Regions from separate parts of the Kitasatospora sp. NPDC088548 genome, predicted to be linked through region 1. Evidence: riboswitches for the same ligand, from Rfam matches in the RefSeq annotation. Region 1 holds a riboswitch; the other holds the start of a gene.

Region 1 (4,404 bases):
GGTGTCGGTGGCGAAGCGCTTGGCCATCGCGCACAGGTGGGGGGCCTGCGGGTCGCCGTCGTCCAGCGCGGTGGCGGCGCGCCAGAGCAGCGACCTGGCGGCCTCCAGCTCGGTCGCCATGTCGGCGAGCTGGAACTGCAGGGCCTGGGCGTGCAGGAGCCTGGCGCCAAACGCCTCCCGTTCGGCGAGGTACTTGGTGGCCCGTTCCAGTGCGTCCTGGGCCCCGCCGAGGGAGCAGGCGGCGATGCCGAGCCGGCCGCCGTCGAGGCCGTTCATGGCGATCCGGAAACCTCCGCCCTCCACCCCGAGCAGGCGGTCCGCGGGCAGCCGGACGCCGTCCAGGACCACCTGGCGGGTGGGCTGGGCGTTCCAGCCCATCTTGCGCTCGTTGGGCCCGAACGAGAGTCCCGGATCCCCGCGTTCGACGACGAACGCGGAGATGCCGTGCGGCCCCTCGCCACCGGTGCGGGCCATCACCACGTACACCTGCGAGGACCCGGCGCCGGAGATGAACTGCTTGACGCCGTCCAGGACGTAGTGGTCGCCGTCGCGGCGGGCGCGGGTGGTGAGTGCGGCGGCGTCCGAGCCGGCGCCCGGCTCGGTGAGGCAGTAGCTCGCCAGGTCGCGCATCGAGCAGAGGCCCGGCAGCCAGCGGGCCCGCTGCCCGGGTGTGCCGTGGCGGTCGATCATCCCGGCGACCATGTTGTGGATGGAGGTGTAGCCGGCGATGGAGGGGCAGCCGGTGGCGAGGGCTTCGAAGGCCAGGACGGCGTCCAGCCGGGTCAGGCCGGAGCCGCCGCACTCCTCGCGGACGTGGACGCCGCCGAGCCCGAGAGCGGCCGCCCTGGCGAGGACGTCCACGGGAAAGTGCTTGTTCTGGTCCCACTCCACCGCGTACGGGGCAAGGCACTCCTGCGCGAAGTCCCTGGTGGTCGAGACGATGGCGAGCTGATCCTCGGTCAGTTCCCTGTGCACAGCGGCCCTCAGCCCATCGTGGGGATGGTGAAACTCGCGCCCTCCTTGACCCCGGAGGGCCAGCACGAGGTGACGGTCTTGGTCCGGGTGTAGAAGCGGATCGCGTCCGGCCCGTACTGGTTGAGGTCGCCGAACCCGGAGCGCTTCCAGCCGCCGAAGGTGTGGTACGCCACCGGCACCGGAATCGGCACATTGACACCGACCATACCGGTGTTCACCCGCCGGGAGAAGTCCCGGGCGGTGTCGCCGTCCCGGGTGAAGATCGCCACCCCGTTGCCGTACTCGTGCTCGCTCGGCAGCCGCAGCGCCTCCTCGTAGTCCGCGGCGCGGACCACGCACAGGACCGGGCCGAAGATCTCCTCCTGGTAGATCCGCATCCCGGGGGTGACGCGGTCGAAGAGCGTGGCGCCGAGGAAGTAGCCGCCCTCGTACCCGGGCACGGTCAACTCGCGTCCGTCGACCACCAGTTCGGCGCCCTCCTGGACGCCGAGGTCCAGGAGGCCGCGCACCCGCTCCAGGGCGTCCCGGCTGATGAGCGGGCCGAAATCGGCCTCGGGATCGTGGGCGGCGCCGACCTTCAGCGCGGCGATCCGCTCGGTGAGCCTGGCGACCAGGGCGGAGGCGGTCTCCTCCCCCACCGGCACCGCGACGGAGATGGCCATGCACCGCTCGCCGGCGGAGCCGTAGCCCGCACCGATCAGCGCGTCGGCGGCCTGGTCGAGATCGGCGTCGGGCATGACGATCAGGTGGTTCTTGGCACCGCCGAAGCACTGCGCCCGCTTTCCGCGGGCCGCCGCCGTGGCGTACACGTACTGGGCGACCGGTGTGGACCCGACGAATCCCAGGGCCTGTACCCGGGGGTCGTCGAGCAGGGTGTCGACCGCCTCCTTGCCGCCGTTGACCACGTTCAGCACGCCCGGCGGCAGGCCGGCCTCCAGGAACAGCTCGGCCAGCCGCAGCGGCACCGAGGGGTCGCGTTCGGACGGCTTGAGGAGGAAGGCGTTTCCGCAGGCGATGGCGGGTGCGGCCTTCCAGAGCGGGATCATCGCGGGGAAGTTGAACGGGGTGATGCCGGCGACCACACCGAGCGGCCGGCGGAGCGAGTGGACGTCGATGCCGGGGCCGGCGCCGTCGGTGAACTCGCCCTTGAGGAGGTGCGGCACGCCGGCGGCGAACTCGACCACCTCCAGGCCGCGTTGCAGGTCGCCGTGGGCGTCGGCGACGGTCTTGCCGTGCTCGGCGGAGAGCAGTCGGGCCAGCGGCTCGCGTTCGGCCTCGACGAGTTGCAGGAAGCGCAGCAGCACCCGGGCGCGACGCTGCGGGTTCCAGCCGGCCCACTCGGTCTGGGCCTGTTCGGCGTCGGCTATCGCCACCTCGGTCTCGGCCCGGCCGGCGAGCGGTACCCGCGCCTGGACCGTGCCGGTGCTGGGGTCGTACACGTCGCCGAACACCCCGGACGTACCGGGGACATGCTTTCCGCCGATGAAATGGGTGAGTTCACGGACCATCACAAGCCTGCTCTCGTCAGGATGTCAGGTGGGATCCGAGGGAACCGGGGCACGGCGGCACGCCCGCCCGACACGCAGGTGTGCGGGACGCGGGTGCTGCCGGGCGCGGCGAGCCGTCAGGGTGACGTGCGTGCCGCGACCGTCGCAGGATCACCAGGGCCAGGAAGGACACAGACCGGTGCCATGCGTGTTTGCTCCATCCTCGTGGACAACACGGAACACCCGCAGTCGGCATCCTGACTCCCGGATCAGCGCGCGCCACCCGGCCTTCCCGGCCGGCTGCCAGTGGCTGGTACTGCGGTGACGCGCTCCCCGGTCACAGTGGCGGGACCGTGCCGGACTCACACCGGCTTCCCTGCACTGCGGGCCTTGGCCACGACCATATAGTCGGACGTCCTAGCAAGTCCAGGGTGCCGCTCCCTCCGGCTCCGCCCCGAAGCTCCCCGGGCGGCGACCCGCGGCCCGTACGCAGAGCCGCGCCCCGGTCAGGGGGTGGGCGGGGTGAGGCGGAGGTGGAGCATGGCCTCGAAGCGGGCCCCGGGGTCGGCGAGGTCGAGGTCCGCCACCTCGGCGAGGCGCTTGAGCCGGTAGCGGAAGGTGTTGGGGTGGATGTGGACGGCGGCGGCGGCCGCGACGACGTCGCCGAAGGTGTCCAGCCAGGCCGCGAGGGTCTCGGTGAGCGCGCTGTGGTGTTCGGCGTCGTAGGCCCGCAGGCGGGCGACGGGGTTGTCGGGGAGGTCGTCCTCGGCGTGGACCCGGTCGGCGAGTTCGAGGAGGAGCGACGCGACGTAGACGTCGGAGAGATGGGCGACGCGGTGCGGCGTGCCGCCGGCGGTGAGCACCCGCAGGGCGCGGTCGGCGTCGGCCCGTGAGCGGGGCAGCTCGCCGGGGTGGGCGGCGAGCCGGCCGAGGCCGATGACCGCCGGGACGCGGGGGGCGATCCGGGAGAGGAAGGTGTCGGCGACCCGGACGGCCGCCTCGTCGGAGCCGCTCGGCAGGACGGCGTAGGTCACACCGCCGAGCGAGGCGGTGGCGGCGCGCGGGTGGACGGCGGCCAGGTGCAGGGCGAGCGCCTCGCCGGAGCGGTGGCCGGCGGCGAGCAGGTCGGGGGCGGAGGAATCGCCGAGCACCGTCAGGGCCAGGACGCAGGCGGGCTGGGCCGTCAGCCCGAGCCGGGCGGCGGCCTGCGGTGCGGCGGCGCCGCCTTCGAGGACGGTGGCCAGCAGGTCGGCGCGGAGCCGGTGGCCGACGTCCTCGCCGGCCCGGCGGCGCAGCAGGTGGAGGGCGGCGACCTTCGCGGCCTCGGTCAGGGCGTGCTCGCCGTCGGGGCCCAGGCGGTCCTGGACGACCACCCAGATGGAGCCGAGGATCTCCCCGCCCGCCCGGACGGCGATCGCCACCCGGGGTTTGTCGGCGACGCCGTCGACGTAGAGCGGGCCCTCGCTGCGGTAGAGCGCGTGGAAGGCGCCCCGGGCCTCCAGGTCGCGGAGTTTCTCGGCGGGGACCTGGCGGTCCAGGATGGTCGCGATCCGGGCCGGGTCGCCCTCGTCCTGGCGGCTGGAGAAGGCGAGTACCTTGCCGCCGCGGTCCTCGACGGTGACCGGCCCGTCGAGGAGGGCGGCGATCGCGTTGGCGAGGGCGAACAGATCGCCGGAGAGCGGGCCGCCGACGTCCTCCCCGGCGCCCGCCAGGTCCTCGCCCGCGAACTCGTCGACGGCCAGCAGGGCCCGCAGCAGGGCGGCGACCTGGGCCCAGGAGGCGCCGGGGGTGAGGCCGAGGACGGGCACGCCGCTCCCGGCGACGGCGGCGGTGACGGTGTCGTCGACGGCGACCGGCGAGCGGACGATCACGGCGGCCGCGCCGAGGCCGGCCGCCCGCTCGACCAGGGCGGCGACGGCCGGCGCACCGGCGACACCAACGC
Region 2 (4,404 bases), on a different contig from region 1:
GGCGAACACCAGGTCGGCCCGGGCGTCCAGGACGAGCTCCTTGGTGATCGGCTGCTTGGAGAGCCAGGCGGTCTGCTGGTAGCCGTCCTTCCACGGGACCTTGGCGAGGTCGCCCTTCTCGTCGGGCATCACATAGCCGGCCATCCGGTCGGTGAGGCCGAGCGCGAGCATCAGCTCGGTGATGCCCACGTCGTTGGTCACCGTCCGGGCGGGCTTCGCCTTGTAGGTGACCTTGGTGCCGCAGTTGTCGACGGTCACCGGGTAGTGGTCGGAGCCCGCCGCGGCCTCGCCGCTCGGGGCGATCTCGGCCCCGCACGCGGTCAGCGCGAGGGTGAGCAGGGCGGTGGCGGCGACGGCCTTGGTGCGCATGGGAGTTCCTCGGGTCGGGGGGAGGGGGCGGAAAGGGCGGGAGGGGAAGCGGGGTCAGCGGAGCCGGTCGAAGAGCAGCTGGACGGCGCCGGTCTCGGGGTGCCGTACGGGGGTCGCGCGGACGCCGAACACCTCGGCCAGCAGCGCGGGGCGCAGCACCTCGACGGGCGGTCCGGAGGCGACGATCCGGCCGGCCCTGATCACGTACAGCAGGTCGCAGTGGCCGGCCGCCAGGTTGAGGTCGTGCAGCGCGGTGAGCACCGTCGGCCCGGCCGCCCGGACCAGCGCCAGCACCTCCAACTGGTGGGCGATGTCCAGGTGGTTGGTGGGTTCGTCGAGCACCAGCACCCGGGGCTCCTGGACGAGCGCGCGGGCGATCAGCACCCGCTGCTTCTCGCCGCCGGACAGGCTCAGGAAGCCCCGCCCGGCCAGGTGGTCCGCGCCGACCCGGGCCAGCGCCTCGGCGCAGCGCCGGTCGTCCCCGCCGGTCGGGCCGGCGAATCCGCTGCGGTGCGGCAGCCGGCCCATGCCGACCACCTCGGCCACGGTGAAGTCGAACTCGGCGGAGTGTTCCTGCGGCAGTGCGGCGACCCGCCGGGCGGCCTCGCGGGGGGTGAGCGCGTGCAGGTTCTCGCCGCCCAGCCGGACGGCGCCGGCGGCGGGCCGCAGTGCCCGGTAGACGCAGCGCAGCAGGGTCGACTTGCCGCTGCCGTTCGGTCCGACCAGGCCGACCACCTGTCCGGCGGCGGCGTCCAGGGTGATGTCGTGGACCAGCCGGGCGCCGGCGATGTCGACCGAGAGCCCGTCGACGGCGATGTCCAGGGCGGTCTCGCTGGCGGTCTCGATGGCGGTCTCCGGGGTGTCCGTGGTGTCGGTGCTCGGGTCGGCGTTCGCGCCGGTGCCCATCAGCGGCCTCCGAAGGAGTAGCCGCGGCGGCGCATCAGCAACAGGAAGCAGGGCACCCCGAGCACCGCGGTGACCACCCCGACCGGCAGCTCGGCGGGCGCCAGCAGGGTGCGCGAGACGATGTCCACCCAGACCAGCAGCAGCGCCCCGGCGAACGGCGCGACCAGCAGCACCCGGCGGTGGCCGGCGCCGACCAGCATCCGCACCAGGTGCGGCACCATCAGCCCGACGAAGCCGATCGCGCCGCTGACCGCGACGACGGTGCCGGTGACGGCCGCCGTCACCACGAACAGCTGCCGGCGCAGCCGGTCGGGGTCCACACCGAGCGAGGCCGCCGTCTCGTCGCCCATGGCGAGCGCGTCGAGGCGCCCGGCGGAGAGGGCGAGGCAGGCCAGGCCGGCCAGCACGGTGACGGCGGCGATCGGCACCGAGCCCCAGGTCGCCCCGCCCAGGCTGCCGAGCAGCCACATCATGGCGCTGCGGGCCGCCTCGCCGCGCGCGGCGCCGAACACCATCAGCGCCGTCACCGCGGAGAAGCCGTAGGACATCGCGGTGCCGGTGAGCACCAGCCGCAGCGGGGTGAGCCCGTAGGCGGTCCGGGCGGCCGCGTACACCAGCAGCATCGCCAGCAGGGCCGAGCCGAAGGCGGAGACCGAGAGCGCCCAGACCCCGAGGGAGGCGAAGGCGCCGAGGAGCAGGACGGCGTTGGCGCCGACCGCCGCGCCGGAGGAGATGCCGAGGACGAACGGGTCGGCCAGGGCGTTGCGGACCATGGCCTGCACGGCGACCCCGGTGGCCGCGAGCCCGGCGCCGACCACGGCGGCCAGTACGGTGCGCGGCAGCCGGATCTCCCAGACGATCACGTACGCCGCCGCCTCCTCGGCCTCCAGCCGACCGCCCGTCAGCCCGGCGCCCAGCAGCCGCAGGACCCGGGACCAGCCGAGGTCGGAGGAGCCCAGGGCGACCCCGCAGACCAGCGACAGCAGCAGGGCCGCGGCCAGGCCGGCGGCCAGGGGCGCGGCGGGTATTCGACGGACCGGTGCGGTCACTGCGGTGCTCACGAGGGGGGCGCGCCTTCGCCTCGGGCCGTGGGCGGCGCGGGGCGAAGCGCCCGGGCCGTGGCGGGGCCGGGGCGCCATCCCCTCGCATTCCACGGCGAGTTGTCGGGAGGTCGGCGCCCCAGGGCGATCGGGCTCACGGGGCCGGGGCCCCGTCCACCGTTGCGGGTCAGCGCCGGATTCGGACCGGACTTCCCCCATGGGACGCCCTGGCAGCATAACAAGCGCTAAGGCCAGGCAACCCTTACAGGTGCCGCCGGGCATGTCCCGGAAACGCGCGACCGCCCCCGTCCGGTGTGGTGGTCCGGGCGGGGGCGGTCGACGGAGGCCGAGCGGCGGTCAGGCCTGCTTGGTCTCCCAGAAGATCTTGTCGACCTCGGCGATCAGGTCGAGCAGGGCCTGGCCGGTGGCCGGGTCCGTCGACGCCTTGGCGGCCGAGGCGGCCTTCAGGGTGTCGTTGATCAGCTGGTGCAGCTGCGGGTACTTCTCGAAGTGCGGGGCCTTGAAGTAGTCGCTCCACAGCACCGAGATGTGGTGCTTGACGGCCTCGGCGCGCTGCTCCTTGATGATGACGGCGCGAGCGCGGAAGTGCGCGTCCTCGTTGGCCTGGTACTTCTCCTGGGTGGCCTTGACCGACTCGGCCTCGATCCGCGCCTGCGCCGGGTCGTACACGCCGCAGGGCAGGTCGCAGTGGGCGTGCGCGGTGGCACGCGGTGCAAACAGACGAGAGAACATGGGAGTCCTTCCTTAGATCGTCTTCCCGCGCCCGAGATTACCCTTCCGGTCACGGGGTTTCGCGATCGGTCGGTGGGCCTAGGGCAAAAGGCGGACCCGGAACCGGGTGAATCCGGACACCGGCGGGTGACGGTCCGTACGGCAGACTGGGACGCGGCGAGCCGGGAGGAGGAGCCGTGACGCGGATGGCGGAACCGGAGGGCGGCACCCGCGGGGGTGCCGCACCGTTCGGACTGATCGACGTGGCGGGGGACTCGATGGTGCCGACGCTGCGTGAGGGCGACCGGTTGCTGGTCCGGTACGGGGCGCGGATCAGGCCGGGCGCCGTGGTGGTGGTCCGCCACCCGTTGCAGCAGGACCTGCTCGTGGTGAAGCGGGCCGACGGCCGGCGCCCGAAGGGCTGGTGGCTGCTGTCCGACAACCGGCTGGTCGACAGCGACAGCCGCAGCTACGGCGCCGTCCCGGACGAGCTGGTGCTCGGCCGGGTGCTGCTGCGGCTGCGCCCCCGGCCGGCCTGGCTGGCCCCGGGCCGCCGGCTGGAGCGCCTGCTGCTGGGCCCGCTGGTCCGGGTGCCGGGCCTGGCCCGCCGGCTCGGCGTCTGGGTCCGGCCGGAGGATCTCTAGCCCGGAGGGCCGCTAGCCCTGCCCGGCCAGGACGGCGGCCTCCTGGCGCTTGCGGGCCCGGTACGCGGCGACGTTGGCGCGGGTGGCGCAGCGGTCGGAGCAGTACCGCCGGGAGCGGTTGGTGGAGGTGTCCAGGTAGGCGTTGCGGCAGGGCGCGGCCTGGCAGATGCCGAGCCGGTCGGCGCCCAGTTCGGTGAGGTGGACGGCCAGGCCCATGCAGGCGACCGCGCTGAAGTGGGCCGTGGCGGTGGGCGAGTTGTCGGCGAGGTGCAGGTGCCAGCGCGGGCGCCCGGCGTCGTCCAGGTAGTCGTGGCCGGAGACCAGCGGGCTGACGGGGTACTCCATCAGCAGGCTGTTCAGCAGGTCGACACCCCGGATCTCGTCCCCCTCGGCGGCGGCCTCGAAGACCCCGCGCAGCCGGGTCCGGACGGCACGCAGCCGGGGCAGGTCGGCTTCGTCGGCGAGCGCGGCGGCACGTGTGTTCTCGGAGAACAGGCCGCGGACGGCGTCGACCGAGGTCAGCGTGTCGGTGCCGCGCTCGGGCTCCTCGGTGTTCACCAGCCGGACGGCGAGGTCGGCGTACGAGGCGAGCTCCACGGTGGTCCTTCCAGAATCGGTAACGGGCTGACTGGCTCCAGCCTATTACCTGGGCGGGGCAGGCGTCGGGGGGGGGGGGGGGGGGGGCCGGCGGGGGCGGCCCGCGCGCCGCGCCG

Evidence for each region. A riboswitch is a leader RNA that binds a small molecule or an ion and turns the genes downstream of it on or off. The one in region 1 is predicted to bind cobalamin.
Region 2: it holds a riboswitch for cobalamin, as region 1 does, so the genes downstream of both, ACIP82_RS21565 (FecCD family ABC transporter permease) here and ACIP82_RS20715 (CoA-acylating methylmalonate-semialdehyde dehydrogenase) in region 1, are expected to answer to the same signal.

Annotation. Positions count from the first base shown of each region.
Region 1 covers NZ_JBIVMI010000015.1:172,150-176,553, reverse strand. Annotated here, with positions in the region: gene ACIP82_RS20720 (acyl-CoA dehydrogenase family protein) at 1-975, opposite strand, end outside; gene ACIP82_RS20715 (CoA-acylating methylmalonate-semialdehyde dehydrogenase) at 984-2,483, opposite strand; cobalamin riboswitch at 2,714-2,839, opposite strand; gene ACIP82_RS20710 (PucR family transcriptional regulator) at 2,969-4,404, opposite strand, start outside.
Region 2 covers NZ_JBIVMI010000016.1:160,396-164,799, forward strand. Annotated here, with positions in the region: gene ACIP82_RS21555 (ABC transporter substrate-binding protein) at 1-369, opposite strand, end outside; gene ACIP82_RS21560 (ABC transporter ATP-binding protein) at 424-1,275, opposite strand; gene ACIP82_RS21565 (FecCD family ABC transporter permease) at 1,275-2,336, opposite strand; cobalamin riboswitch at 2,441-2,560, opposite strand; gene sodN (superoxide dismutase, Ni) at 2,673-3,068, opposite strand; gene sodX (nickel-type superoxide dismutase maturation protease) at 3,254-3,691, shown strand; gene ACIP82_RS21580 (CGNR zinc finger domain-containing protein) at 3,704-4,288, opposite strand.